Linked DNA regions of Variovorax paradoxus. The main gene of each other region encodes a partner of the protein of the gene in region 2 in a complex. Links are inferred from orthologs where the notes say so. Each region holds a gene or a part of one and is shown on either strand. Other genes may lie near its edges. The genes, in order: tsaD and tsaB.

The links.
Region 1: the proteins of tsaB (region 2) and tsaD are in contact, whole or in part, in a solved structure (PDB 4WQ4), measured with the Escherichia coli proteins. The link is inferred for Variovorax paradoxus from one-to-one orthologs.

The regions. Positions count from the first base shown.
Region 1 is NZ_CP045644.1:3,798,077-3,812,385, forward strand. Bases 5,309-8,114 are described here. They hold tsaD (tRNA (adenosine(37)-N6)-threonylcarbamoyltransferase complex transferase subunit TsaD), read left to right. Parts: upstream 5,309-6,083; coding sequence 6,084-7,145; downstream 7,146-8,114. Other genes in these bases: GFK26_RS17320 (nitrate regulatory protein), read right to left, coding at 5,309-5,983; GFK26_RS17330 (alpha/beta hydrolase), read right to left, coding at 7,081-7,839; GFK26_RS17335 (Hsp20/alpha crystallin family protein), read right to left, coding at 8,031-8,114. Outside these bases: GFK26_RS17300 (type IV pili methyl-accepting chemotaxis transducer N-terminal domain-containing protein), read left to right, coding at 84-1,376; GFK26_RS17305 (ABC transporter ATP-binding protein), read right to left, coding at 1,402-2,211; ntrB (nitrate ABC transporter permease), read right to left, coding at 2,208-3,134; GFK26_RS17315 (CmpA/NrtA family ABC transporter substrate-binding protein), read right to left, coding at 3,155-4,402; more of GFK26_RS17320, read right to left, coding at 4,721-5,308; more of GFK26_RS17335, read right to left, coding at 8,115-8,402; GFK26_RS17340 (branched-chain amino acid ABC transporter substrate-binding protein), read left to right, coding at 8,530-9,813; GFK26_RS17345 (pyridoxal phosphate-dependent aminotransferase), read left to right, coding at 9,860-11,023; GFK26_RS17350 (AraC family transcriptional regulator), read left to right, coding at 11,035-11,835; GFK26_RS17355 (DMT family transporter), read left to right, coding at 11,934-12,944; rpsO (30S ribosomal protein S15), read left to right, coding at 12,941-13,207; pnp (polyribonucleotide nucleotidyltransferase), read left to right, coding at 13,412-14,309.
Region 2 is NZ_CP045644.1:1,803,712-1,818,197, reverse strand. What follows is about bases 6,735-9,717. They hold tsaB (tRNA (adenosine(37)-N6)-threonylcarbamoyltransferase complex dimerization subunit type 1 TsaB), read right to left. Parts: upstream 8,589-9,717; coding sequence 7,881-8,588; downstream 6,735-7,880. Other genes in these bases: GFK26_RS08185 (DeoR/GlpR family DNA-binding transcription regulator), read right to left, coding at 9,651-9,717; GFK26_RS08190 (DMT family transporter), read right to left, coding at 8,581-9,555; rimI (ribosomal protein S18-alanine N-acetyltransferase), read right to left, coding at 7,342-7,884; GFK26_RS08205 (uracil-DNA glycosylase family protein), read right to left, coding at 6,735-7,345. Outside these bases: GFK26_RS08240 (serine endopeptidase), read right to left, coding at 1-401; GFK26_RS08235 (DUF2145 domain-containing protein), read right to left, coding at 445-1,245; GFK26_RS08230 (hypothetical protein), read right to left, coding at 1,242-1,688; GFK26_RS08225 (MFS transporter), read right to left, coding at 1,895-3,850; GFK26_RS08220 (hypothetical protein), read right to left, coding at 3,913-4,770; GFK26_RS08215 (helix-turn-helix domain-containing protein), read left to right, coding at 4,911-5,645; pyrF (orotidine-5'-phosphate decarboxylase), read right to left, coding at 5,642-6,466; more of GFK26_RS08205, read right to left, coding at 6,500-6,734; more of GFK26_RS08185, read right to left, coding at 9,718-10,418; GFK26_RS08180 (GDP-mannose pyrophosphatase), read left to right, coding at 10,497-11,084; dacB (D-alanyl-D-alanine carboxypeptidase/D-alanyl-D-alanine-endopeptidase), read left to right, coding at 11,092-12,525; GFK26_RS08170 (alpha/beta hydrolase family protein), read left to right, coding at 12,667-14,262; GFK26_RS08165 (L-threonylcarbamoyladenylate synthase), read right to left, coding at 14,290-14,486. UniProt on the Escherichia coli protein: Required for the formation of a threonylcarbamoyl group on adenosine at position 37 (t(6)A37) in tRNAs that read codons beginning with adenine.

The DNA.
Region 1 (14,309 bases), 2.0 Mb from region 2 along the record:
TGCCCTGTTCGATGCAAGAGGCGTGCCCGCGAATTCAGGCTGGCGTGACCTATGCTTCCGGGGCCTTGCCACTCCTTGCCGCCATGTCCCTTCTCGTCGTCCTTTCCCCCGAACCCGCTGAGGGCGAGTCCTTGCCGGCGTCGCTGCAGCAGTCGATCGATGCCGCGGGCGTCGCGAGTGTCACGGTGCTGGGGCGTGCGGGCTGCCATACGCTGGTGCAGCGCACGCAGGCGCTTGCACCGTCGATGGTCCTGGTGCATCTGGATGAAACACCGCCGCAACTGGATGCGCTGCTCGAAGCGCTGGCCGCATGGCGCGGCGCACCGCCCTGCGCATTGGGTGTGATGAGCGCGCCGCTGGACGGCACGCAGCATGCCGCGCTCGTGGCCGCGGGCGTGCACGCGTGGGTACCCCACGAAGGCGTCGATTCGCTCGCCGCACTGATTGCGCAGGCGCAGGCCCGCTGGACGCGCGAGGCCGCGCTGCGCACCGAGCTCGACGGCCTGCGCACGCGCATGGACGAGCGCAAGTGGGTCGACCGCGCCAAGGGCCTGCTGATGTCCGCGCGCGGCATCGGCGAGGACGAAGCCTTCGGCCTGCTGCGCGGTGCCGCAATGCACGCCAACCTGCGGCTGGGCGAGGTGTCGCGCTCGGTCATCGAAGCTGCGCAGTGGGCCGAGGCGATCAACCGCGCGGGCCAGCTGCGCATGCTCTCGCAGCGGCTGGTGCGGGTGGCGGCGCAGCTCGCGGCCGGTATCGATGCGCAGCGTGCGCGCGTGCTGCGCACGCAATCGACCGAGCGGGTGCAGCAGACGCTGGATCATCTGGCGGCCCTCGAGCTGGGCCCGGCCGGCGTGCAGGCGCTCGGCGAGGTGCAGGCCGCGTGGACTGGGCTGGCTGCGCTGCTGGGCGCCAAGCCCGCGTCGACGGGGCTTGCTGCGATCGATGCGCGCGGTGAGGCCTTGCTGTCGGCGGCCGAATCCCTGACGGATGCGCTGGAGGCTTCGGGCGCGCGGCGCGCGCTGCGCATCGTCAACATCTGCGGACGGCAGCGCATGCGCGCGCAGCGGCTGGCGAAGGATGCATTGCTGGCCTCGACGCTCGCGGCCGGCGCCTCGCGCGACCGGCTGCTGCCGACCATGAACGAGTTCGAAGCCGCGCTGCTGGAGCTGGAGCGCGCACCGCTCAGCTCCCCCGAGATCCGCGCCGGGTTGGTGAGCGCGCGCGACGAGTGGCTGCGCCTCGTCGGCGGCGTGCAGGCGCTCGACAGCCCCGAAGGGCGCGCCACGCTGGTGCGTTCCAGCGAGGCGCTCGTGGACACCTTCGAGCGCCTGACCGGGTGGTACGAGCACAGCCTGCAGGTCATCATGTCTTGACGCCCGTGGTGCTGCGCCTGCGGGGTCAGGCCGCGGCCTTCTCCACATGCGCCTGGCGCGTGTAGAGAAAATCGATCACCGCCTTGCGTGCGTGCACATAGGCCGGGTCTTCGGCCAGCGCGACGCGGTTGCGCGGGCGCGCGATGTCCACCGCCAGCACCTCGCCGATGGTGGCGGCCGGGCCGTTGGTGAGCATCACGATGCGGTCGGACAGCAGCACGGCCTCGTCGACGTCGTGCGTGACCATGACGACCGTGCTGCGCGTCTTCTGCACGATGGCGAGCAGTTCGTCCTGCAGCTTGGCGCGGGTGAGGGCGTCGAGGGCGCCGAAGGGCTCGTCCATCAGCAGCACCTTGGGCTCCATCGACAGCGCACGGGCGAGGCCCACGCGCTGCTTCATGCCGCCCGAGATTTCGCCGGGCCGCTTCTGCGCCGCGGGCGTGAGGCCCACCAGCGCGAGCGCCGCATCGGTGCGTTCGCGCAGCTGCGCCTTGCTCTCGGTGGCCGCGAACACGCGCTCGACCGCGAGGTACACGTTCTCGAAGCAGGTGAGCCAGGGCAGCAGCGAGTGGTTCTGGAACACCACGGCGCGCTCGGGGCCCGGGCCCTTGATCTCCTTGTTGGCGCACAGCAGCACGCCCTGCGTGGGCGTGGTCAGGCCGGCGATGAGGTTCAGCAGCGTCGACTTGCCGCAGCCCGAGTGCCCGATGAGCGTGACGAACTCGCCCTTGGCCACGTTCAGGTTCACGTCGCGCAGCGCGACGAAGCGACCCTTGGGTGTCTTGAACGCCTGCTCGACGCCGTGGATCTCGATGTACTTCGAATCGTCGTTCATGATTTCACCTCTTCGAACGTGAATGCGGTAGCGAGCTTGATGAGCGCGAACTCCAGCACCAGACCGACGATGCCGATCACGAAGATCGCGATGATGATGTTGGCGACGTTGAGGTTGTTCCACTCGTCCCACACCCAGAAGCCGATGCCGACGCCGCCCGTGAGCATTTCGGCCGCGACGATCACCAGCCACGCGGTGCCGACGGCGAGCCGCACGCCCGTGAGCATGTAGGGCAGCACGGCCGGAAAGAGGATCTTGGTGAGGATCTTCCATTCGCTGAGGTTGAGCACCTTGGCCACGTTCATGTAGTCGCTCGGCACGCGCTGCACGCCGACCGCAGTGTTGATGACCATCGGCCAGATCGAGCAGATGAAGATGGTCCAGATCGCGGCCGGGTTGGCACCCTTGAACACCAGCAGGCCGATGGGCAGCCAGGCCAGCGGCGACACGGGGCGCAGCAGGCTGATCAGCGGGTTGAACATGCGCGAGAGGAACTCGAAGCGCCCGATGGCAAAGCCGGCCGGAATGCCGACCGCCGCCGCGAGGCCGAAGCCCAGTGCCACGCGCTGCAGCGACGAGAGCACGTTCCAGCCCACGCCCTGGTCGTTCGGACCCTTGCTGTAGAACGGATCGCTGAACACCGTGAGCGCCTGCTGCCAGGTGGCGAGCGGCGTGGGGAAACCGGTGGTGCTCTTCATGGCCACGATCTCCCAGACCAGCACCAGCAGGCCGAAACCCAGGAGCGGCGGGAGCACGCGCATCCAGAAGGCGCGCAGGTCGAGAGGCGTGCGTGGCTTCTTCTCTTTCTCCGCGCGGGGGAGCGGGGCGGCCTTGGCGTGGGCCGCACCCTCACCCCGGCTCTCTCCCGCATGCGGGAGAGGGAGGGATGCGTTCAGGGGCGAGTGAAAGACGGCGCTGACCATGGTGTGTTTCTCCTCGAACATCAAACGTGCAACTTGAACGAGTCCGCGTACTTCTTCGGGTCCTTGCCGTCCCAGACGGTGCCGTCGAAGAGCTTGCTGCTGCGCATCGTGTCCTTGGGCACGGGCGTCTGCGTGGCGGCAGCGGCCTGCTTGTAGATGTCGATGCGGTTGATCTCGGTGGCCACCTTCAGGTAGTCGGGGTGCTCCTTCAGCAGGCCCCAGCGCTTGTGCTGCGTGAGGAACCACATGCCGTCCGACAGGTACGGGAAGTTCACGGCGCCGCCGTTGTAGAACTTCATGTGGTTGGGGTCGTCCCAGCTCTTGCCCAGGCCGTTGACGTAGCGGCCCAGGATGCGCTGGTTGATGGCGTCCACGCTGGTGTTGACGTAGCTCTTGTCGGCGATGGTCTCGGCCATCTTGTTCTTGTTCTGCAGGCCGGCGTCGATCCACTTGCTGGCCTCGAGGATGGCGGCGGTGACGGCGCGCGCGGTGTTCGGGTACTTCTTCGTGAACTCCGCGGTGCAGCCGAGCACTTTCTCGGGGTGGTCCTTCCAGATGTCCTGCGTGGTGATCGCCGTGATGCCGATGCCGTCCATGATCGCGCGCTGGCCCCAGGGCTCGCCCACGCAGTAGCCGTCCATGTTGCCCACGCGCATGTTCGCGACCATCTGCGGGGGCGGCACGGTGATGTTCTTCACGTCCTTGAATGGGTCGATGCCGGCGGAGGCGAGCCAGTAGTACAGCCACATGGCGTGCGTGCCGGTGGGGAAGGTCTGGGCGAAGGTGTATTCGCGCTTCTCCGTCGCAATCAGCTTGGCGAGCGAGGCCGCATCGACCGCGCCCTTGTCGGCCAGCTTCTTCGAGAGCGTGATCGCCTGGCCGTTGTTGTTGAGGGTCATGAGCACGGCCATGTCCTTCTTGGGGCCGCTCAGGCCCAGGTGCATGCCGTAGACGAGGCCGTAGAGCACGTGCGCCATGTCCAGGTCGCCGTTGGAGAGCTTGTCGCGCACGCCGGCCCAGCTGGCTTCCTTGCTGGGCACGATCTTCACGCCGTACTTCTTGTCGATGCCCAGCACCGAGGCCATCACCACGCTGGCGCAGTCGGTCAGCGGGATGAAGCCGATCTTCACTTCTTCCTTCTCCGGCTTGTCCGAGCCCTGGGCCCAGACGGCGGCGCGCAGCGCGGGGTCGATGCCCACGGCGCCGAGGGCGGCGGCCTGCAGCACGCGGCGCCGGCTCAGTTTGGTTGTCAGCAGCAGATCGGACATGGGCGGGGCTCCAGAAGTGAAAGACAAAAACGAAAAGGCGTCCGCACCGCGCAGGGGCCGCTCGTGAACGAGCCCTTGCGGGATGGGGACGCCTTTGTCCGGATCGGTGGGCCGCACCCGCCGTTGGGTGCAACCTGCCTCAAGACCTTGCGGTCTGTGACAAGCTCCATGCAAGCGGTGTGCCAGCCCGGAATCGCCGTTGGAAGCTATGGAAAAGATAGCTGGCAAGGCGCGCCGGTGCAGGGGAAAGTTCCTGCCGGCCTGCGAAACCGGGCGACGCACAACTGTTGTGCGCTGCACCAATCCAAGCGGCCCGGGTCAGCGCCGCGGTGCAGGTTCGAGCGGCAGATAGTCGGCCATGGCCAGCATCGACTCGGCCACGTCGACAAGGCGGCGCTTCTGGTTCATGGCGGTCTGGCGCAGCATCTTGTGCGCCTCGGCCTCGCTCAGGCGGCGGTGCGCCATCAGCAGGCCCTTGGCGCGCTCGACGATCTTGCGTTCGTTGAGCGAGGCGCGCACGGTGTCGAGTTCGTCGCTCATGGCCTGCAGGCGCTGCGACTGCTCCTGGACCATGTCGAGCACCGAGCGCTCGAGGTGGTGCCCGAGCTGCGCGGGCGTGGCATCTTGCGCTTGGGCATCGTCGAAGAACAGCGCGCCGCCGGCCTGCGGGGCCAGCGTGCCGAGCAGTTGCCGGTACGCGGCCAGCTCGCTGCGTGCCTGGGCGGTCTTGTGGTCGCACAGCGCGCGCAGGTCGGCGGAGAGGCGGTTCTCGACCGTCTGCATGGCGTCGATGCGCCGCGTGCAGCAATCGAACCAGGCCTGGCTCAGCAGCGCATCGGCCGGCACCGAGGTGGCGCCCTTGCGGCGCAGGCGTTCGAGCTCGGCCAGCACGGTGTCGGACTGGCTGTCGTGCCAGAGCGCGCGCACGGCGTCGCCCGAGAAATCGATGAACACCTGGAAACAGCGTTCCTGCGACTCGATGAGGTGCCGCCATTGCTGGCGCTGCGCCTCGTCGCCGCGGCCCAGTGCGAGCGCGGCGGCGCCGAAGGCGCGCTCCTGGCCCGCGAACTCCTTGCCCTGCATGAAGTTGAACATCGCCACCAGCAGGCGCGAGATTTCGGGGTCGGTGGCGCCGTCGGCCGCCTCGAAGACCACGGCCAGCAGGCCGGCGACCAGCTTGGCGAAGGCGGCCACGGCCTGCGCCGGCTGGAGGCCGAGCGCGTCGATGCGCTGGCGCAGCGCGGGCAGGGCGTCCAGGCCGGGCAGCACCCAGGCGATGCGGCTGAACAGGCGCGCGCCGTGGCCGGCGCCCACCACGCGGTGGTGCTCGGCCTCGAGCCGGTCGAATCCGGCACGCACCTGCTGTTCGAGCGCGAGGCATTCGGCGATCTGCGGGCCGCGCTGGTCGGCGAAGCGCCCGCCGTGCGAGGCGAGAAACACGTTCGACATGCCGCGCTCGCGCTGCAGCGCATGCACGAGCCGCCCGATCGCGCCGACCAGCTCGCTGGTGCGCGCGAGCTGGTCCAGCGCGTCGATCTCGCATCGGCGCGCGGCGATCAGGAAGTTCAGGCCGGAAGTCATTCGTGGGGGAGTGGGGAGGGCGCACCCCACTCGTGCAACTTCCGTGCCTCGCTTGCCCCTTCGCGGGCGCCGCCGACGGGCGACCCCTACACTCGGCGCCATGCTCTTGTTGGGAATCGAATCATCCTGCGACGAGACCGGCGTGGCGCTGGTCGAGTCGCACGGCGACGCGCTGCCGCTGCTGCGTTCGCACGCGCTGCACAGCCAGATCGCCATGCACCAGGCCTACGGCGGCGTGGTGCCCGAGCTGGCCAGCCGCGACCACATCCGCCGCGTGCTGCCGCTCACCGAAGCCGTCATGGCCGAGGCCGGGCGCTCGCTCGCCGAGATCGACGTGGTGGCCTACACGCGCGGCCCGGGCCTGGCCGGCGCGCTGCTCGTGGGCGCGGGCGTGGCCTGTGCGCTCGGCGTGGCGCTGGGCAAGCCGGTGCTGGGCGTGCATCACCTCGAAGGGCATCTGCTGTCGCCGTTCCTGAGCGCCGATCCGCCCGAATTTCCGTTCGTGGCGCTGCTGGTGTCGGGCGGCCACACGCAGCTGATGCGGGTCGACGGCGTGGGCCGCTACGAACTGCTCGGCGAAACCATCGACGACGCGGCCGGCGAGGCCTTCGACAAGAGCGCCAAGCTCATGGGCCTGCCGTATCCCGGCGGCCCCTGGCTCGCGAAGCTGGCCGAAGACGGCGACGCCGCGGCCTTCAAGCTGCCGCGACCGCTGCTGCACAGTGGCGACCTCGACTTTTCGTTCGCCGGCCTGAAGACGGCCGTGCTCACGCAGGCCAAGAAGCTCGGCGACCAGCTCGACGTGCGCAAGGCCGACCTGGCGGCGTCCACGCAGGCGGCGATCGTCGAGGTGCTGCTGAAGAAATCGCTCGCGGCGCTCGACCAGACCGGCCTGAAGCGGCTGGTGGTGGCGGGCGGCGTGGGGGCCAACAGGAACCTGCGCGAGCAGCTGAACGCGGCGTGCGCCAAGCGCAAGGTGCGTGTGCATTACCCCGAGCTGCACCTGTGCACCGACAACGGCGCCATGATCGCCATGGCCGCCGCGATGCGGTTGCAGTCGGGCCTGTCGCAGGCCTCGGAGCGCTACGCCTTCGATGTCAAGCCGCGATGGCCGATGGCATCGCTGATGACGCCAGAGACGCCACTGCCGGAAACCGCCTAGCCGGCGCGCGTGCGCCGCGCCCCAGCGCGGGCAGCGGCAGCACGTCGAGCACATTGCGCCAGAGCTGGCGCCACTCGGGCCAGTCGTGGCCGCCTTCGGTGGTGAACACGCGTCCCGGCGGCAAGGCGTCGGCCAGCAGCTTGTGATTGCTGGCAAAGCGGTCGGCCAGGCCGAAACCCAGGTACAGCGGCGGCAGGTCTTTGTCAGGCTTGGGCGCCAGGTACTGCTGGAAGAAGGGCCAGAGCTTGCGGTCGGGTTCTTCGTCGGGCTGCGGCCCGGTGGGCGCCTGCCAGGCGCGCAGGCCGCCGGCCTTCTTGATCTCCGCGCCGAGCACGCGGCGTCCGAGGTAGGGCGCCAGCGCCACGATGCCGTCCACCGAGCCCGGCCGCGCCAGTTCGTGGATCAACGCGCCGAACCCACCGATGGAAATGCCGACCAGCCAGATCGAGGTGTAGCCCTTGGCCCGCTGGGGCTCGATGACGTCGGCGTGCAGCCTCTCGCTCAAAGTCTGGTCGTAGTAGTAGGAGACGTCTGCATCCACCAGCAGCGCGTCGGCGGCCAGGTGCCGCTCGCGCACCGCACTGATGAAACCCTCGCGCTCGAACTCTTCGGGCTTGAGGTAAGCCCCTGGCAGGAAGATCAGGAGCGTGTCCGATTGTTCGGTGTCATTGGCTGACTGCAGGTGCGTTTTCATGGTGCCTTGAGGCACACCCGCTGTCCGCACCGCCCCGGGAACTCGATGCGTTTACGAGATGCCCACGAAGAAGAAAGTACTAATAAATCGTCACATCATGTGACGTTATACGGCACTATTGTGAATACGACGCTTGTTTAAAGTCAAAACAAGCTGTCACTAACATTTTCTTCGTGGGGGCATCGCTCGGACTAGTTGATCTGCAAGTTCGAAACCTGGCTTGCCGGCACCAGCTTGCCGAGCTTCAGGGTCAGCACGCCGTTCTCCAGCTTGGCGTCGCTGGTGGCCAGGTCGATGGCTTGCGGCAGCTCGTAGGCGAGCTTGATCTGGCGCTTGGCTTCGGCCTTGCTCTCGATGCGGACCACGGCGCCTTCGATGGCCACCGACAGGTCTTCACGCGACAGGCCGGGCACGTCGAGCGACAGGGTCCAGCTCTTGTCGTCCTGCTCGACCAGGGGAGAGCGGCGGGCGCCGGCAAAAGCCTCGTTCACGAAGCGCTCGAAAGCGCGGTCGTGGGCACGGGGAGCGAAATGCGCGGTGCGCAGGGTGGGGGCGAAAAACATGGCTGAAACTCCTGGATGAATGAACACAACGGGGACATGGAATGTGTGTCCCTTACACTGCGCGGCCTTTCCATCGTGAGTGCCGCTTGACACCTCATCTAGGCGCATCGGCACGCGTTTCAAGACAATGAAATCCCCCTTTATTTGGCGCCGCCAGGCCTTGAAATTCGCAGCGGCGGCGCTATGCGCGACCCCGTTCGCCGGCTTCGCGCAGGCCCCGCAACCCGCGCCCATCCGGCTGGCGCTCATCGAGAGCATGAGCGGCCCGTTTGCCAACACCGGCGAGGCCGTGTTTCGCAACCTGCTGTGGGCCGTGGAGCGCGTGAACGCACGCGGCGGCGTGAAGCTGCCCGGCGGCGCACGGCCGCTGCAGCTCGACCGCTACGACAGCAAGGGCCAGAACGAAGAAGCACTGTCGGCACTGCGCGCGGCCATGGACGACGGCACCCGCATCGTGCTGCAGGGCAACTCGTCGGTGACGGCGGCGGCGCTGATCGATGCCATCGACAAGAACAACGAGCGCGACCCCGCGCGGCGCGTGATCTTCCTGAACTACTCGGCGGTCGATCCGGTGCTGACCAACGAGCGCTGCAGCTTCTGGCACTTCCGTTTCGACGCCCATGCCGACATGCGCGTGGCCGCGCTGATGGACGTGGTGAAAGACGACGCGGCGCTCAAGCGCGTCTACCTGATCGGCCAGGACTACAGCTTCGGCCAGGCCGTGCTGCGCGAATCGCGCCGCCAGCTCGGCGCGCAGCGCCCCGAGGTGGAGATCGTCGGCGACGAGTTGCACCCGATGGGCAAGGTGAAGGACTTCGCGCCCTACGCCACCAAGATCCTCGCCAGCGGCGCGCAGGCCGTGGTCACCGGCAACTGGGGCAACGACCTCACGCTGCTCGTGAAGGCCGCGCGCGAAGCCGGATTCAATGGCACCTTCTACACCTTCTACGGCAACGCACTGGGCGCGCCCGCCGCCATCGGCGATGCAGGCATCGGCCGCGTGGTTGCGGTGGCCGACTGGCTGCCGAACGTGCAGACGCCGCAGTCCGAAGCCTTCTACCGCGCGTTCCGCACGCGCTTTCCGCGGCCGGCCGACGACTACGTGCACATGCGCATGCAGTTGCTGGTCGAGTCGCTCGCGCAGGCGCTGGAACGCGCGGGCAGCACCGAGGCCGTGCCGCTGGCGCGTGCGCTGGAGCAGGCCGACGTGAGCCTGTACGGCCAGCGCGGCCGCATGCGCGCGGCCGACCATCAGTTCCAGCAACAGCTCGTCGTCGGCGTGATGGACAAGCAGGGCAAGCCCGGCGTGCAGTTCGACGTCGAGGGCTCGGGCTACGGGTTCCGCGTGATCAAGACGATCGCGCCCGAGCGCGCCGAGCAGCCGACCTCTTGCAAGATGAAGCGCCCTTGAATGGCCTTTGAGCGAACGACACCCGACAGCACAGGAACTCCCAGACATGCGTGAAGCCATCCACCACCTCGAAGCCTCGAAGATCCGCGAAGTCGCCAATGCCGGCATGGGCCGCGACGACGTGCTCGCCTTCTGGTTCGGCGAGAGCGACGAGGTCACTCCCGAGGTGATCCGCCAGGCGGCCATCGAGTCGCTGCAGCGCGGCGAAACCTTCTACGCGCACAACCTCGGCCTGCCCGAACTGCGCGAAGCCATTGCGCGCTACACGAGCCGCCTGCATCCGGCGGTCGAGGCCTCGCGCATCGCCGTCACTTCGGGCGGCGTGAGCGCGCTCATGCTCGCGGTGCAGGCGCTGGTCGATGCGGGCGACGACGTGGTCGCCGTCACGCCGGTGTGGCCCAACCTCACGGCGCAGCCGGCGATCATGGGCGCGCACGTGCGCACCGTGTCGCTGGTGCCGGTGAACGGCGAGTGGACGCTCGACCTGCCCGCACTGCGCGCCGCGGTCACGCCGAAGACGAAGCTGCTGATCGTCAACGCACCGAACAACCCCACGGGCTGGACGATGACGCGCGACGAGCAGCAGGCCGTGCTCGACCACTGCCGCGAGACCGGCACCTGGATCCTGGCCGACGAGGTGTACGAGCGGCTGTACTTCGAGCCCACACCGAATGGCTGTGCGCCGAGCTTTCTCGACATCTCGACGCCGGACGACCGCCTGGTTGTGACGCACAGCTTCTCGAAGAGCTTCCTCATGACCGGCTGGCGCCTCGGCTGGCTGGTGCTGCCGCCGGCGATGGTCGACGGCATCGGCAAGCTGATCGAGTTCAACACCTCGTGCGCGAGCGTGTTCACGCAGCGCGCCGCCATCGCGGCGCTTGAGCACACGGCCGACATTACGCCGCGTGTGGTCGCACACCTGAAGCAGTGCCGCGACACGCTGGTGCCGCTGCTGGCGGCCCTGCCGGGCGTGCAGGTGGCGCCGGCCAAGGGCGGCATGTATGCCTTCTTCCGGCTCGAAGGTTTTGGCGATTCGCTCGAGCTCGCCAAGCGCCTCGTCGCCGAAGCGGGCCTGGGGCTCGCACCGGGCAACGCCTTCGCGCCCGAGGCGCAGGGCTGGCTGCGCTGGTGCTTCGCGTCGAAAGACCCGCAGCGGCTGGTGCAGGGCGTCGAGCGGCTGCGCGGCTGGCTGGCGAAGCAGCAGGGCTGAGGTTTTTGGGCATGGCGTCGAGCTCCACGCCCGTCGATGCCGTGCGCATCCGCGGATCGGCGCTGCCGGGCCTGCAGGCGATCGCGGCCGAATCGAACCGCAGCTTTCCGCGCCACATGCACGACGTGTTCGGCATCGGCGTGATGGACTGCGGCGGACAACGCTCGGCCAGCGGGCGTGGCGCGGTCGAGGCGGTGCGCGGCGATGTCATCACGGTGAATCCGGGCGAGGTGCACGACGGCGTCGCGATGCGCGGCGAGGCGCGGGCTTGGCGCATGCTGCATCTGGCGCCTGCACTGCTGTCGGAGGGGGTGCCGTCGGGGTTCGAGCTGACGCGGCCTGTGTTGAGCGATCCGGCGCTGCGGCAGGGCTTTGATCGACTGTTCACGGCCGTCGTCGAAGGGGATGACGCGCTGGCGCTGGAGCAGGGCGTGCTGCAGCTGCTGCGCGATGCGCCTGGCGCGCGGGCTCCTGAGTCATCGCAGCGTGTGGCGCCGGCAGCGATGGAGCGCGCACGGGCTCGTATCGCCGACGACTGCATCCATGCGCCCACGCTCGCCGAACTCGCGCGCGAGGCGGACCTGAGTCGCTACCAGCTGCTGCGCGGCTTCGCGGCGGCGTTTGGACTCCCGCCGCATGCCTGGCTGCAGCAGTGCCGGGTGTCGCGCGCCCGTCGGCTGATCACGCAGGGCAGGGCGCTGGCCGATGCGGCAGCCGACGCGGGCTTCGCCGACCAGAGCCACATGACGCGGGCCTTCGTGCGCTTCCTGGGCTTCACGCCCGGTGCGTATGCGGCCGCGCGCTGCGGCTGACTTCTTTCCTCCCTGCAATTTCGTTCAAGACCGCCGATGCCCTGGCGGGAGACGCTCGCGCCTTTGTGGTTGCCAACGCAATCGGAAGGCGAAGAAACATGTCGGAACGAAGCAAGGGGATGTGGCTGTGCGCGCTCGCGATGGTCACGGTCGGCAGCACGGTGGTCGCGAGCAAGCTCATCGCGAGTGGCCTGCCGCCGTTCACGGCGACCGCGCTGCGCTTTGGGCTGGCGCTGCCCGTGTTCGCGGCGCTCATGGGGTTCATGCGCGTGCGGTGGCCGCGGCCCGATCGCCACGACGCCGTGCTGCTGCTGTGCCAGGCGGCGGCGGGCAGCGTCGGCTACACGGTGCTGCTGATTCTGGGCGTGCGCTGGGCGCCCGCCGCCGACGCGGGCGTGGTGACCGGCACGCTGCCGGCCATGGCCGCGCTGGTCGCTGTGCTGGCGCTGCGCGAGCGACCGGGGCGCTATCTGATCGGCGGGATCGTGCTCGCGAGCCTGGGTGTGCTGGCGATCACGCTGCGTCCGGGTGGGGAGGGCGGCGAGCGCACGCCGACCGCGTTGCTCGGCAACCTGCTGGTGCTGGGGGCGGTGGCGCTCGAGTCGCTCTTCATCCTGCTCAACAAGCGGCTGCGCGTGCCGCTGGCGCCGCTCGTGCAGTCGACGGCGATGGTCGCGCTGGGGCTGCTGCTGTCCGTGGTTCCGGCGCTGCTGGAGCGCGCGTGGCTCCAGCCGGTGCCGGCCGAGGCGCTGGCCGGGGTGGCCTACTACGCGCTGGTGCCGACGGTGGCCGGCTTCCTGCTCTGGTACGCCGGCGCCGCCCGGCTGCGGGGCGCTGAGGCGGCGCTGTTCACGGCGCTGATGCCGGTCTCGGCGCTGGTCCTGGCCGCGTGGTGGCTGGGGGAGGCGGTGGGGTGGGCCCAGATCGCCGGCGCCGCCTGCGTGCTGGGCGCCGTGGGGCTGGTGTCGCTCGACGGAAGGCGGCGGGAAGGAGCGGTCAAGCCGGCCGATGTATACTCCCAAAGCTTTGCATGCCGCAAGGCGCACGGTGAGGGCAGTTCCAGTGCTCACCGCAAGTCAAACATCCCGGAACAAGGAAATTCAACATGATCGCAGCCTCCATCAAGGCCGAAGTTGTCAAAGACAACGCCCGTGCAGCCAACGACACCGGCAGCCCTGAAGTGCAAGTCGCACTGCTGACCGCCCGTATCAACGAGCTGACCCCCCACTTCAAGACGCACGCCAAGGACCACCACGGTCGTCGCGGCCTGCTGCGCATGGTCAGCCGCCGTCGCAAGCTCCTCGACTACCTCAAGTCCAAGGACGCCGAGCGTTACACCGCGCTGATCGCCAAGCTGGGTCTGCGCAAGTAATTCGAATCGCATGAAAAAACGCCTGGGTTAGTCCGCTAGCTCAGGCGTTTTTTACTTCGCGATCCACTTTCGGAGTGCCCAACAGAGCGAAGCTGTGTCATTCCAATGAAGTTCACCCCGAGCTTCGCTGGAATGGCATCGTGTTCTGAGCAGCCTCCGACCCTTGCGAATCCTGTGTGATTCGCTATCAAAATAGGAGCAACAATGAGCCTCTTCAACAAAATCACCAAGTCCTTCCAATGGGGCGACAAGACCGTCGTCATGGAAACGGGTGAAGTCGCCCGTCAGGCCAATGGCGCCGTGCTGGTCGACATCGACGGCACCGTGATCCTGGCGACCGTGGTCGCCTCCAAGTCGGCCAAGCCCGGTCAAGATTTCTTCCCGCTGACCGTCGACTACATCGAGAAGACCTACGCCGCGGGCAAGATCCCCGGCAGCTTCTTCAAGCGCGAAGCCAAGCCCAGCGAACACGAAACCCTGACCAGCCGCCTGATCGACCGTCCGATCCGCCCGCTGTTCCCCGAAGGTTTCCTGAACGAAGTGCACGTGGTGATCCACACCGTGTCGCTCAACCCTGAAGTCGACGCCGACATCGCCGCCATGATCGGCGTGAGCGCCGCGCTGTCGATCTCCGGCATCCCGTTCAGCGGCCCGATCGGTGCCGCCCGCGTGGGCTACATCAACGGCCAGTACGTGCTGAATCCGGGCCAGACGGCCCGCAAGGATTCGCAGATGGACCTCGTCGTCGCCGGCACGCAAGCTGCCGTGCTGATGGTCGAGTCCGAAGCCCAGCAATTGAGCGAAGAAATCATGCTCGGTGGCGTGGTGTTCGGCCACGAACAAGCCAACATCGCGATCAACGCGATCCATGACCTCGTGCGCGACGCCGGCAAGCCGGTGTGGGACTGGCAGGCACCTGCCGAAGACGAGGCCTTCGTCGCCAAGGTCAAGGGCCTGGCCGAAGAAAAGCTGCGCGCTGTCTATCAAATCCGCAGCAAGCAAGCCCGCACGCAAGCCCTGCGCGAAGCCAATGCCAGCGTGATGGCCTCGTTGAAGGAGAGCGGCGAGCCTTTCGACGCCGGCAAGGTCAACGACCTGCTGT
Region 2 (14,486 bases):
GCCGCGTTTTCCTTCTGCTTGAAGGCGTCGAGCGCCTTGGTGCGCGCGATGAGCTCGGTGTCCTGGTCGGGCTGCGCGGTGGCGCGGCGCGTGGCGATCCAGTTGCCGAAGGTCTCGCGCGCGTTGGCGCTGGCCTGCTGCGCCGTGTTGAGCTGCAGCTGCGCCTGGTCGAGGTCGCGCGCAGCCTGCTCCTCGGCCTTTTCAGACGCCTTGATGGTGGCGCGCAGCGGCTCGGCCGCCGGCTTGTCGATGAAGTCGTCGAGCACGCGCACGCGCTCGACCTGCGGCAGGTCGCCCACGATCGTGCTGCCCAGCCCGATCAGGAAGCTCGCGAACACGAACGCCACCAGCCACAGGCCGCGGCGGAACCACTTTTCGGACAGGCGCAGGGATTTGCTCATGGTCTTTCCTTCGTTCTTTCTTTTCTTCGTTGTGTCTCTTGGCTCAGAGCTTGAGTGTGACCGGCGCCGCACCCAGGCCCGCGCGCGGCAGCCAACTGAACACCGAGTCGACGGTCACGGTCTCGATGCGGTCCGAAAACCGCTTCTCGTTCGGATGATCGTCGAACGCGATGTTGGCCGAGCCCACGCGCCCGCCCAGGCGGGTCAGTGGGCCGAGGTTCAGCGTGGTCGGCTCGTAGCCCTTGAACTGCAGCCAGGCCTGCGCCTGCGCGCGGGTGCCGATGGTGGCGGGCTCCATCGCGGCGGCCAGGGTTTCGAGGGCCCACTGGTTCGACTGCTGGTACTTCTGGCCCCAGGCGTAGCTCACGATGCTGTAGGGCGCCGCGTTCAGGCGCACGAGGCGCGCATCGGGCTCGCGCAGCGCGGCCATCAGCTGCGCCTGCACCGCGGGCGTGGGCATGGACCACGCGGCCTCGTAGCGCCACAGGTCGTCGAGGAAGAACTCGCCGAGCCCCTGCCGGTAGACCGCGGCCACCGCCGTGCCGCAGTGGTTGAGCTTGTGCACCACGCGCCACGGACCCTCGTCGGTCTTGTAGGCGATGCCCAGGTGCGAATAGCGCAGGCCGTACTTGCCCAGGTCCTGCCCGGCGCGCGCCAGGATGACCACGCGCGCGCCGCTCGCATCGAGCTGCTGCGAGGTGCGCTCGGCCAGCTGCATGCCCTTGACGATCAACGCCGGCGTCGGCTTGACCTGTTCGCACGAGCGGCCGGCGTTCGCCTGCAGCGGCAGCACCGCTGCGATGGCGAATGCCAGCAGCAGCGCGGGGCGCACGGCGGGTTTCACGACAGTCTTTCGTTGTGGAGCAGTGCGCGGCCGACCGCATTGGGCACGAAGGCCAGCACCTCGCCGGCGGTCGAGAGCACGACGCCCGTGCCGATCACGCTCACGACCACGGCCGTGCCGGCGACCACCGACACGCCACGGGTGGCGCGCCCCATCACCTTGACGCTGGCGCGGGCGCCGTCCGAGGCGCGCTCGAGCAGATAGACGGTGCCATCGACCGAGGCCTCGACCGCGATCACCGTGAGCACCGAACCGCCCACCGACAGCGCCGCAGGCACGGCGACCACCGCGGTGGCCGATGCACCGACGACAGACGCAGCACCGACCACCGAGGCCACAGGCAGCAGCGACAACGCGGTCGAGGCCTCGCTCTGCGCCTGTGCGGGCAGCGGCGTCGCCACACCCGCGAACGCGGCGCAGACGGCGAAGGCCAGCGCGGCCATCGACTGCGTCAGGGTGGTCTTGCGCGAAGCCGGAAGGCCGCGCTGGACGATCGAAACGGTGGGGGATGAGAGGGGTTGCATGAAGGCCTCGCGGCGCAGTGAAGGTGAGCGAATGATGGTTCGCCTTCACGCCGCGGGGCTCGGATACTTCAACCAGTTGCGGCGCTGTCCTCCCGCAGTATCCCGACGAGATACTTTCGCGCGCCTCAAGTCGTCAGCAGGCCCGCCACACGCTGGCGCAGCGTCTCCGGCTGCACTTCCTGCGGCGGCACGGGGTGGCCGACGCGCAGGCCCACGCGGCTGAAGAAGCCGCGGCGGAAGGGCTTGGCCATGGCAACCTGCTGGCCGCCGCGCAGTTCGATGCGGCTGAAGTACGAGCCCCAGAGGTTGGTCAGCGCCATCGGAATCACCGGGGGCTCGATGCCTTCGGCGCGCGCGCCTTCAAGGATCTTCATCACGCCGCCCTTGAAGGGCTGCAGCTCGCCGTCGCGCGTGATCGCGCCTTCGGGGAAGATCGCGAGCAGGTCGCCCTCGCGCAGCACGCCGATGGCTTTTGCAAAGGCCGCCTCGTACGCGGCCGGGTCTTCCTTCTGCGGCGCGATCGGAATGGCCTTGGCCAGCTTGAACAGCCAGCCGAGCACCGGCACCTTGAAGATGCGGTGGTCCATGATGAAACGGATGGGCCGCGGGCTCGCGGCCATCAGCAGCACCGCGTCGATGAAGCTCACGTGGTTGCACACCAGCACGGCGGCGCCTTCGGTGGGAATGTGCTGGTCGTCCTTGATGTCGAAGCGGTACACGAAGCGCGACAGCACCCAGGCCACGAAGCGCAGCAGGTACTCGGGCACCAGCATGAAGATGTAGAACGCCACCACCGCATTGGCGATGCCGGTGAACAAAAAGATCTGCGGAATGGTGAAGCCCGCGCCCAGCAGCGCGCCCGCCAGCACCGAGCTGCCGATCATGAAGAGCGCGTTGAGGATGTTGTTCGCCGCGATGATCCGCGCGCGGTGCGTGGGCTGGCTGCGCAGCTGGATCAGTGCATACATCGGCACGCTGTACAGGCCCGCGAAGAGCGACAGCAGCGCGAGGTCGGCCATCACGCGCCAGTGCGCGGCCTGGTTCACGAAGGCGCCCAGGCCCATGCCGGCGGAAGGCGGCAAGGCGCGCGAGGCAAAGTACAGGTCGATGGCGAACACGCTCATGCCGATGGCGCCCAGCGGCACGAGGCCGATCTCGACCTGACGGCGGCTCAGCGTCTCGCACAGCAGCGAGCCCACGCCGATGCCCACCGAGAACACCACCAGCAGCAGCGAAGCCACCTGCTCGTCGCCATGCAGCACTTCTTTCGCGAAGCTCGGGAACTGGCTCAGGAACACCGCGCCGAAGAACCACATCCACGAGATGCCGAGCAGCGAGCGGAACACCACGATGTTCTCGCGCGCCAGCATCAGGTTGCGCCAGGTTTCGCTGAAGGGATTCCAGTTGATGACCAGGCTCGGGTCGGTGGCCGGCGCGGGCGGAATGGCCTGCGCCACGCCGCGCCCCACCAGCGCGAGCAGCAGGCAGGCCACGGCCACCGTGGTGTGGCCGATCTGCGGCATTGCCACCAGCAACCCGCCCGCCACCTGGCCCAGCAGGATGGCAACGAAGGTGCCCATCTCGACCATGCCGTTGCCGCCCGTGAGCTCGCGCGAGTCGAGCACCTGCGGCAGGTAGGCGAACTTGACCGGCCCGAACAGCGTGGAGTGCAGCCCCATGAGGAACACGCAGGCCAGCAGCACCACCGCGTCGGCGCGCACGAAGCCCCAGGCGGCGATCACCATGATCGCGATCTCGAGGTTCTTGACGAAGCGGATCATCTTCGTCTTGTCGAACTTGTCGGTCAGCTGCCCGGCCGTGGCCGAGAACAGCAAAAACGGCAGGATGAACAGCGCACCGATCACCAGCCCCGCCATCGCGGGCGGCATCCAGCTGAGCTGCAGCTGGTAGGTCACCATGACGGTGAAGGCGAACTTGAAGAGGTTGTCGTTCGCGGCCCCCGCGAACTGGGTCCAGAAGAAGGGTGCGAAGCGTCGCTGGCCGAGCAGCGCGAACTGGTTGGCGTGGGCGTTGGCCTCATGAACCACGGGCGCGGGCGCGGCGGCGGCGGGGGTTGTCATGCGATGCAATCTCCTCTTTGTCTTCTACCGTTGCGCCACGGCGTTCCCGTGGTCAGGCCGCGTCATGCCGCGACGGCGGCAGGGTCGGGATTGTGCCGCAGCAGGGTGGCGCGCCAGCCCTTTTCGAGGCGGTTCAGCGCCATCAGCACGGGCAGGCCGGCCAGCGACGCCACCAGGTGCTTGAGCGTGTGGCCCGACACGAGGTGGCCGGTGGCTTCGTAGATGGCGTGGTCGCCCAGCTCGAAGGCCTTGGCCACCGCGTAGAACGCGATCACCCAGCCCAGCTTGAGCCCGACGGCGCCGCGCATCGGCGTGGCCAGCGCCAGCGTGAGCACCACCGCCATGCCGCCGAACTGCACCAGCGCCCAGGGCAGCACGTTGCCGGTTTCCTGGCAGACCTCGGCCGCCAGCAGGCCGGCCGTAAGCACGAACCAGGCGGCCGGCCAGCCGGCGCGCTGGCTGACGCGCTCGCAGACGGCGATGCCGATCAGGCCCGCGAAGGCCACGGCCATGCCGGCGCGGTCGGCGGCGAGGCGGGGCGCGTCGGGCAGCAGGTGATAAAAGGCCGAGCCCGCGGCGGTGGCGATCAGGCCGGCGAAGAACAGCCAGGCGCAGTCCAGCGTGTTGTCGGGCGGGTCGTTGGCGGGCGGTGCCAGCGGGAACCCGGCCAGCGCCTCCTGGTGCGAACGGTCGATGCGGTTGAGCCGGTACAGCCCCAGGCAGCCGATCGCCAGGAACGGCAGGTTGCTCAGCACGTCCATCGCGTTGGGCAGGTGCAGCAGCGGCCGGTTGTCGGCGAACACCGAGGCGATCGCCACGTCGGCGGCCGGCAGCGCGGGGCCGAAGAAGGCGATGAGCAGGAGCAGCGCGAAGGTGAACAACAGTCCGCGTTCGCGGCGTGTCAGGGTGGGCAAAAGCATGGCGTTCCTCGGTGGGGGTGGTGTCTGGCGGGTGGAATTTAGTTGCCAGCCCTCCCCCAGGCATCGAGAATCGATACGAGGCACTATTTCACACCCTTCGGTATCCTTTTTCTATACCTTCAACCCGCACTGCCACCTACATGAGTACCACCGTCGACCTGGTCCAGGCCCTCAAGAACGAACTCAAAAGCGCCCGCATGACGTATGCCGACCTGGCCCGGTCGCTGGACATGGCGGAGTCCAGCGTCAAGCGCATGCTGGCCAAGAGCGACATGCCGCTGTCGCGCGTCGACGCGATCTGCCGCGCCCTGAAGATCGATTTCGCCGAGTTGGCGCGGCGCGTGGCCGACGCCCAGCCGCTGCTGAAGGAGCTGACGCACGAGCAGGAAAAAGCCGTGGTCAAGGACAAGAAGCTGCTGCTGGTGGCGATCAGCGTGCTGAGCCAGTGGACGCTGGAGCAGATCGTGGCGTCGTACCGGATCACCGAGCCCGAGTGCATCGGCTGCCTGGCGCAGCTGGACCGCATCGGCATCATCGAGCTGCGTCCGCTCAACCGGTATCGCCTGAAGCTCGCGAAAACCTTCCGCTGGCGCCCGCACGGCCCGGTGATGGAGTTCTTCCGCGAGAACGTGGTGCTCGATTACTACAAGGGCGGCTTCGACGGCCCGGCCGAAGGCCTGCTGCTGGTGCACGGCTCGATCAGCCGGTCATTGGCGCCGGCCTTCCTGGAGCGCTTGCAGCGCGTGGCGCAAGACTTTGCGCAGCAGCACCAGACCGACCAGAAACTGTCGGCCAAGGACCGCGAGGGCTACACCCTGCTGCTGGGCATGCGCAATTGGGAGTTCGAGGCGTTCACTCGACTCCGCAGAAACTAAGGCTTGGCGGCTTCGAGCGCGTCGCGCGTGGTGCGCGCGGCGTTCTTCGCCGCGTCGGCGAAGTCTTCGCCCGACGAGGCATAGATGATCGCCCGCGACGAGTTCACGATGATCGGCGCATCGGCGCGCCAGCCGGCGCGCACCGTGGCGACCGCGTCGCCGCCCTGGGCACCGACGCCCGGGATCAAGAGCGGCACCGTCGGCGCGAGTTCGCGCACGCGCTCGATCTCGGCCGGGTAGGTGGCGCCCACCACGAGACCGAGCTGGCCGTTGAGGTTCCATGGGCCCTGCGCCAGACGGGCGACGTGCTCGTACAGGAAGGGCTGGCCCTCGACGCTCGCGAGCCGCTGGCCCTGCAGGTCGGAACCGCCGGGGTTGCTGGTGCGGCACAGCAGGAAGGCGCCCTTGCCTTCGTGCTTGAGGTAGGGCGCGACCGAGTCGAAGCCCATGAAGGGCGACAGGGTCACGGCGTCGGCGCCGTAGCGCTCGAAGGCTTCGAGTGCGTACTGCTCGGCGGTGGAGCCGATGTCGCCGCGCTTGGCGTCGAGGATGGTGGGCACATGGGGCGCGTTGCGGCGCATGTGCTCCATCAGGCGTTCGAGCTGGTCTTCGGCGCGGTGGGCGGCGAAGTAGGCGATCTGGGGCTTGAAGGCGATGACCAGGTCGGCCGTCGCGTCGACGATGCGCGCGCAGAAGTCATAGATGCGGCTGGCGTCGCCCTTGTACGCCCCCGGGAATTTGGCGGGCTCCGGGTCGAGGCCCACGCAGAGCAACGAACCGTTGGTTTGCTGTGCGGCGGCCAGCTTGTCGAGGAAAGTCATGGGGCCCGATTTTACGGACCCCGCCCGCAGGCCTCAGGCCGTGGGGGTGGCCTGCTCTGCCGCCAGGCACAGGTCGGCCCAGGCGCGGGCCTTGTCGGCCGGGTTGCGCAGCAGGTAGGCGGGGTGGTACGTGGCGACCACCGGCACGCCGTTCGCCGACGCCAGCGGCACGGCGCGACCGCGCAGCTTGCCCAGCGGATCGCGGCTTTGCATGAGGCTCTGCGCAGCCAGCGGGCCCATCGCCAGCACGACGCACGGCGCCAGCGCCGCCGCGTGGGCGTCGAAGGCCACGTCGATCGGTTGCGGACTGCCGGGCTGGCCGGCGGCCACGCCGCGGTGCGTGCGCATCAGGTGCACGGGCGTGCGGCCGTCGTGCAGCTTCAGCGCGCGCAGCATGTTGTCGAGCAGGCGGCCGGCATCGCCTGCGAAAGGCTCGCCGTGGCGGCCGTCGGCCTCGGGCGGCATGTCGGCCACGACCAGCCAGCCGCCCTGCACCGGCGCCGTGGCATCGGCCTTGTCGGCGTACAGGCGGCAGGGCGCTTCGACCAGCACGGCGGCGCCTTGCGCCACGGGCGGTGCCGCGACGGGACGCGGTGCCGGGGCAGCCACGGGGCGGGCGACGGGCGCCGGTGCCGGGCGCGGCGAGGACGGCGGCGGGGGCGCGTCGTAGGACTGATCGCGATCGTCGAGCTCCAGCGGCGGGCCTTCGGGCATGTCGGGCATGCCGGAATCAGCGGCCACCGGAGCCTCCGGCTCGGCTTCGACTTCGATCTCGGGTTCCGGCGGCACGGGCCACCAGACCTTCACGCCCATCTCGTCGAGCATGGCGCGCTGGCGCGCGTCCAGGCGCAGGGTGTGTACAGCGGCGGTGTCCGTCATCGCAAAGCTCCCCAGGCGGAGCCTGTTTCGTTGAGGCGCATGCTCATGACGACCGCGTCTTCACGCTTGCCGTCGAACGCCGGGTAGTAGCCCTTGCGCACGCCGACGCTGCGAAAGCCTTGCCGCAGGTAGATGTCGAGCGCGCGCCGGTTGCTTTCGCGCACCTCGAGCCACAGCCACAGCGCGCCCTCGCCGCGCGACCAGCCGGCCAGCGCTTCGAGCATGAGCGGCGCCCAGCCCTGGCGCTGGAAAGCCGGCGCCACGGTGATGTTGAGCAGGTGCACCTCGTCGACGCCCTTCATGGCGACGAAGTAGCCGATGAGCGTTTCGCCCAGGCTGGTGCAGGGCGATTCGACACCCGCCGCCACGCCGGGCGCCAGCAGGCACTGGCAGTGGTAGCCCACGGCCATCGAATCGGTGAAGTTGGCGCGCGTCCAGGGGTGCGTGTAGGCCGTCTGCTCGACCGCGCACACGGCGTCGATCCGCTCGACGGTGAGCGGTTCAAGGCGGGCTTCGACGGACTGGAGGACAGCGCTCATGCGGGGTTCGGCGGAACGGCAGCAGCCTTGATGGCGGCGCGTTCCTCAGTGGTTTGCGCCACTTTATCGCGAACATAGAGCGGCCAGGCCTGCGCGGCGGGCACGGTGCGTCCGGCCGCGAGCAACGCGGGCGCCAGCCGCAGCATGGCGGCGGCCGTGGGCAGCACCTCGTGGCGGGCCGTGGCGGGCGCCAGGCGCGGGCCGTAGGCGGTGAAGGCGTTGCCGGCGAGCGCCCAGCCGGCCGGCACCTCGAGCGCCTCGGGGGCGAGCAGCAGCGGCTCGGGGTCGCCGCCGAACGGGCCGGCGGTGTCGAAGTCGTAGTGCGCGGCGTAGAGCTGGTCCATGCGCGCATCGAGCACGGCCACCACGCGCTGCGCGCCGAAGGCATGGCGCGCCTCGTCGGCCACGGCCAGCAGGGTGTCGACCGGCAGCAGCGGCACCTTGGCGCCGAAGGCCAGGCCCTGCGCCACCGAGCAGGCGGTGCGCAGGCCGGTGAAGGAGCCCGGGCCGCGCCCGAAGACGATGGCGTCGAGTTCGGCCAGCACGAGCCCCGCGTCGGCGAGCAGCTGGCGGATCAGCGGCAGCAGCGTGCTCGACGCCTGCGCGCCGCCCACGCCGCTGTGCGCCAGCACGCGGTCGCCGTGGCGCACCGCAACCGACAGGTGCTCGGTGCTCGTGTCGAAGGCCAGCAACTTGTCAGACATTCGGACGCCCCATTCCTGCCGGGCACGGCGTCGGGCAGACCGGCGCCGCACGCACGGCCGCGGCCTTGCGCACGCCGAACAGGATGCCGGCCGTCACCAGCGCAAGCCCGGCGATCAGGCTCCAGTGCATCGGTTCGCCCAGCCACAGCACCGCGCCGAAGGCCGACAGGCCCGGCACCAGCGCCGTGATCATGGTGGTGCGCACGGGGCCGAAGTGCTGGATCATTTTGGTGAAGGTGATGCCCGAGATCACCACCGAGCCGAGGCCCTGGAAGGCCATCTGGAACGCGACCTCGCCCCACGGCGCGCTGCCGATGTGGCTCACGACCGCGCCCGAGGCCACGAGCAATGTGTAGACCGGCACATAGGTCATGAGCGCGAACACGGTGATGGCGATGGTCGCGCGCACCGCGTCCAGGCCGTGGCGGCGCGCCACGATGCTGTAGCAGGCCCAGCAGAAGGCGGCGCCCATGAACATCAGGTCGCCCTTCCAGACCTCGCCGCCCTCGAAGGCATGCAGCAGGCTGCGCCCGCCGACCACGAGGTCGCCCGCGACGATCATCGCCAGGCCGATGGCGCGCGTGGGCGTGATGCGGTCGCGCAGCACCAGCGCGGCCAGCAGCGTGGTCCACAGCGGCAGGCTGCCGGGCATCAGCACGGCGGCATGGCCGGCCGGCGCAAAGAAGAAGCCGCTGTACGCGATGAGCGCGTAGGCCACGCCGCCGAAGATGCCGGCCGTGGCCGTCACGCGCAGCGACAGCGGCGACAGGCCGAAGAACGACGACACCGCGCCGCGGTGCTTCGTCGCCAGCCACGCGCCCCAGGGCACCAGCACCAGGCTGGCGCCGCAGACGCGCGCAAAGGCGAGGTCGAAGGGCGTGAGCGAACGTGCGGCCGAGGCGCGCGCGATGAGGATGAAGGCGGTCCAGACCACGACGGTGACCACGGCCGCGCCGATGCCGAGCATGCGGGGAGACAGGAGGGGCGGGGAGGTCTGCGGGGGCGCGGCGGGCATCCCGCCATTATCGAGGGCGGACCTCGGCCGCGCAGGGGCGGGGCGAATCAAGCAGCCTCGTCGGCACGCAGGATCGCCAGGCCGGCCGCGCGCAGCGGCGCCAGCGCCTGCTCGGGGGCCTGCGGCGCCACCAGCAGCTGCGTTGCGTCCGCCAGCGGGTTCACCACCCAGGCCGACGCGGCCCCGAGCTTTTCGGACGAGGCCAGCACGACGGTTTCGGCCGCCGCGGCCATGAGCGCGCGCTTGATCTCGGCCTCTTCCGCGTCGCCCGTGGTCAGGCCCGCCTCGGCATGCACGCCGGTGACGCCCATGAAATAGGTGTCGGCATGGATGCGCGAAATGGCCGCCATGGCCGCCGCGCCGACCGCCACCATCGAATGCCTGAAGAGGCGCCCGCCGATCAGCACCACCTCGATGCCGGCGTGCGCCTGCAGCTCGACCGCCACCGAGGGGCTGTGCGTGACCACCGTGGCCTGCAGCGTGGGCGGCAGGTGGCGCGCCAACTGCACGGCCGTGGTGCCGCCGTCGATGAACACCACCTGCCCCGGTTTCACGAGGCGCGCGGCGGCGCGGCCGATGGCCATTTTTTCGTCGGGCGCGAGTTGCTGACGCCCGGTGAAGTCGGCCTCGGCCGCCGCGACCGGCAGCGCGCCGCCGTGCACGCGCTGCAGCAGCCCTTCGGCCGCCAGCTCGCGCAGGTCGCGGCGGATGGTGTCTTCGGACAGGGCCAGTTCTTCGCTGAGCGCCTTGGCGATGACCTGGCCGTCGCGCCGCAGGACCGAGAGGATGTGTTGCTTGCGCGGGCGGGTGAGCATGGGTCGATGATAGCGGGATTGCACGCTAATGCACGAATCTTCTTGATATTGCACGAATCAGGTTTTATGCTCGCCGCCATGACCATTCACGACCGCGTCCGGGTGCACGAAGTCACCCTCCTGTCCGACAACTGGTACACGCTGCGCACCACCGCCTTCGACTGGCGGCGCAATGACGGCGAATGGCAGCGCATGCACCGCGAGACCTACGACCGCGGCAATGGCGCCACGCTGCTGCCCTACCACCTCGGCCAGCGCACGGTGCTGCTCACGCGGCAGTTCCGCTACCCGGCCTTCGTGAATGGCCACGACGACCTGCTGATCGAGGCGGCCGCGGGCCTGCTCGACAACGCCGCGCCCGAGGAACGCATCCGCGCCGAGGTCGAAGAAGAACTGGGCTACCGGCTCGGCGCGGTGCAGAAGGTGTTCGAGAGCTTCATGAGCCCGGGCTCGGTGACCGAGAAGCTGCACTTCTTCGTCGCGCCCTACGAGGCCTCGATGCGCGTCGGCGCGGGCGGCGGGCTGGCGGAGGAGGGCGAGGACATCGAGGTGCTCGAGCTGCGCATCGACGAGGCGTTGGCCATGGTGGCCGACGGCCGCATCGCCGACGCCAAGACGATCATGCTGCTGTACCACGCGAAGCTGCACGTGTTCTCGCCGGGATAATCGGCGGATGCCTCCTGCCTTCCGCCACGCGCCCCGTGCGCAGACCCTTGCGCTGACCCTTGCCCTGCTGGTTTCGACCGGCGCCCTCGCCCAGCAAGCCCTTCCGCCCCAGGTCGATGCCGCCCTTGCGCGCGCCAAGGTGTCGCGCGACGCCGTGACCTTGCTCGTGGCCGATGCCGACGCCGGCCGCGCGCCGCGCCTGGCCTGGCGCTCGCAGGTGCCGGTGAACCCGGCTTCGATCATGAAGCTGGTGACCACCTACGCGGCGCTCGACCTGCTCGGCCCGGCCTACAGCTGGAACACGCCCGTCTACGTCGAGGGTTCGGTGGCCAATGGCGTGCTCAACGGCAACCTCTACATCAAGGGCCAGGGCGATCCCAAGCTGGTGCTCGAGCGCGTGTGGCTGCTGCTGCGCCACGTGCAGGGCCTGGGCATCACCACGGTGAGCGGCGACATCGTGATCGACCGCAGCGCCTTCGAGACCACGGTCGAGAACGACCCGGCCGCCTTCGACGGCGAGCCGCTGCGCCCCTACAACGCCTCGCCCGATGCGCTGCTGGTGAACTTCAAGTCGGTGAACATGACCTTCGCGCCCGACCGCGCCGGCCAGTTCGCGCGCGTGAGCTACGAGCCCCCACTGGCCAGCGTGGCGATGCCGCCGACCGTGCCGCTGGCGCCCGGCGAATGCGGCGACTGGCGCGGTGCGCTCAAGCCCGACTTCAGCGACGTGAACCGCATCCGCTTCAACGGCGGCTTTCCCACCGGCTGCGGCGAGAAGAGCTGGGCCGTGGCGTACGCCGACCCGCGCACCTACAGCCTGCGCGCCATCGGCGGCATGTGGGCCGAGATGGGCGGGCGCGTCGGCGGCCAGATGCGCGAGGGCCGCGTGCCCGCGGGCCTGAAGCCGGCCTTCGACTTCGAATCGCCGCCGCTGGCCGAGGTGGTGCGCGACATCAACAAGTACAGCAACAACGTGATGGCGCAGCAGCTGTTCCTCACGCTCGGCCTCACGCAGAAGCAGCGCGGCACCTTCGAAGCCTCGCGCAGCGCGATGGGCCAGTGGTGGCGCGACCGCATCGGCACCGGCGAGGCGTCGCCGGTGTTCGAGAACGGCTCGGGCCTGTCGCGCGACGAGCGCATCAGCGCCGCCGCGCTCGGCAAGATGCTGCAGGTGGCATGGCGCTCGCCCGTGATGCCCGAGCTGGTCGCCTCGCTGCCCGCGATGGGCGTGGACGGCACGCTGAAGCGGCGCACGCTGCGCTCGGGCGGCGCGGCCCACCTGAAGACCGGCACGCTGCGCGACGCGTCGGGCGTGGCCGGCTACGTGCACGGCGCGAGCGGCCGGCGCTACGTGCTGGTGGCCATCGCCAACGGCGAGAACGCCGGCGCCGCGCGCGCCGCCTTCGATGCGCTGATCGACTGGACCGCGCAAGACCAGTGACCCGGACGGGGCCTGGCCCAATTCGGCTACCGGGCTACTGAATAGGTTCTGCTGGCAAACGCGGCTTGCGCGCGGCCGTGGCGCTGCCCAGAATGGGACGCTCGTTCGTTTCGATACCTCTCCAGGAGACGCGTCTTGACCTTGCAGCATCCACGGCCATCGTCCCTCTCGGCTCGCCGAATCACTGCCACGGCGACGCTCGCCGGCACCGCGTTGCTGCTCGCCGCCTGCGGCGGGGGCGGCGGCGGTGGGGGCGGTATCGGCATCGGCTTTCCGCCGCCGGGCGGCGGCAGCGACACCGGGCGCGGCTCGGTCGTCACCAGCCCGCCCGAGCAGGGCACCAAGCTCACGGCCGACCAGTTCAAGGCCAGCCTGCAGGCCTCCGACCAGGGCAAGGCGTTGCTGCAGGTCACCGGCGCGCCCAAGTGCGGCGTCGACATGCGCTACCTCGAGTACCGCACCGTCGGCGGCAAGAACGAGGCCACCAACGCCACCGCCGCGATCATGGTGCCCTCGGGTTCCGACGTCGCCTGCAGCGGCGCGCGCCCGGTGGTGCTGTACGCGCACGGCACCACGCCCGCGCGCAACTACAACCTCGCCAAGTGGACCGACACCACCCAGCCGGCCGCCGGCGAGGGCCTGATGGTGGCCGCCATGTTCGCGGCGCAGGGCTACATCGTGGTGGCGCCCAACTACGCGGGCTACGACAAGTCGACGCTGCCCTACCACCCGTACCTCAACGGCGAGCAGCAGGGCAAGGACATGGTCGATGCGCTCACCGCGGCGCGCAAGACCTTCTCTGAGATCGGCGCGAACGACGCCGGCTCGCTGTTCATCACCGGCTATTCGCAGGGCGGCTACGTGGCGATGGCCGCGCACCGCGAGATGCAGGCCACCGGCAAGCCCGTGACGGCCTCGGCCCCGCTGGCCGCGCCCTCGGCCATCAGCCTGCTGACTGACTACACCTACCTGGGCTGGCCCGCGCTGGGCTCCACGCTGTTCGTGCCGCTGCTGTCGACCAGCTGGCAGCAGCAGTTCGGCAACGTCTACGGCAGCCCCGGCGACGTCTACGAAGCGCAGTACGCCACCGGCATCGAGACGCTGCTGCCGAGCCTCACGCCGGGCACGCTGTTCTCCAGCGGCAAGCTGCCGCAGCTGGCGCTGTTCCCGGCCGACGGCAAGCCGGGTCCGGTGAGCCCCGAGCTGTCGATCTTCTACGGCGCCAACAACCTCATCAAGCAGAGCTTCCTGACGCAGGCGGCCACCGACATCCAGTCGAACACCTGCCCCGGCAACGCGCTGCCGGCCACGGCCGCGTCGCTGAACTCGGCCTCGCCGCTGGACTGCAAGCCCGCCACGGGCTTCCGCAAGGCGGCCATCGCCAACGACCTGCGCAACTGGGTGCCGGCCAAGCCGATGCTGCTGTGCAGCGGCGCGAACGACCCGACCGTGAACTTCCTGAGCACCCGCGCCACGGCCGGCTACTTCCGCGCCAAGGGCATGCCGGCCGCCGCGCTCGCGGTGGTCGACCTGGAAGACAACGGCGCCACCGACAGCTATTCGGCGGCGCGCGCAGGCTTCGCGCAGGCGAAGGACCTGCTGGCCCAGAGCACGCCGGGCAGCGCCGCCGACAAGGCGCGCGCCGTGACCGCGGCCTACCACGGCACGCTGGCGCCGCCGTTCTGCCTGGCGGCAGCGCGCGGATTCTTCCAGGGTGTGCTGGCGGCCGGGGGCTGAGCCCCGCAGCAGCCTAAAAGGCGTTGATCAGGCCGCTGCAGCGCGCTGCAAGCGGTCCTTGACGCCTTCCCACTCGGGCGTGTCGGGCGGCGTCTCGACCCAGATCAGCTTCACGCCCTGTGCGTCGAACTCGCGCAGCACCGCGAACAGCTGCTGCGCGGCGGCAGCCGCCTCGTCGGGCATGCGCCGCAGCAGCACGCGCTGCGAGCGGCTGCGCACATTGC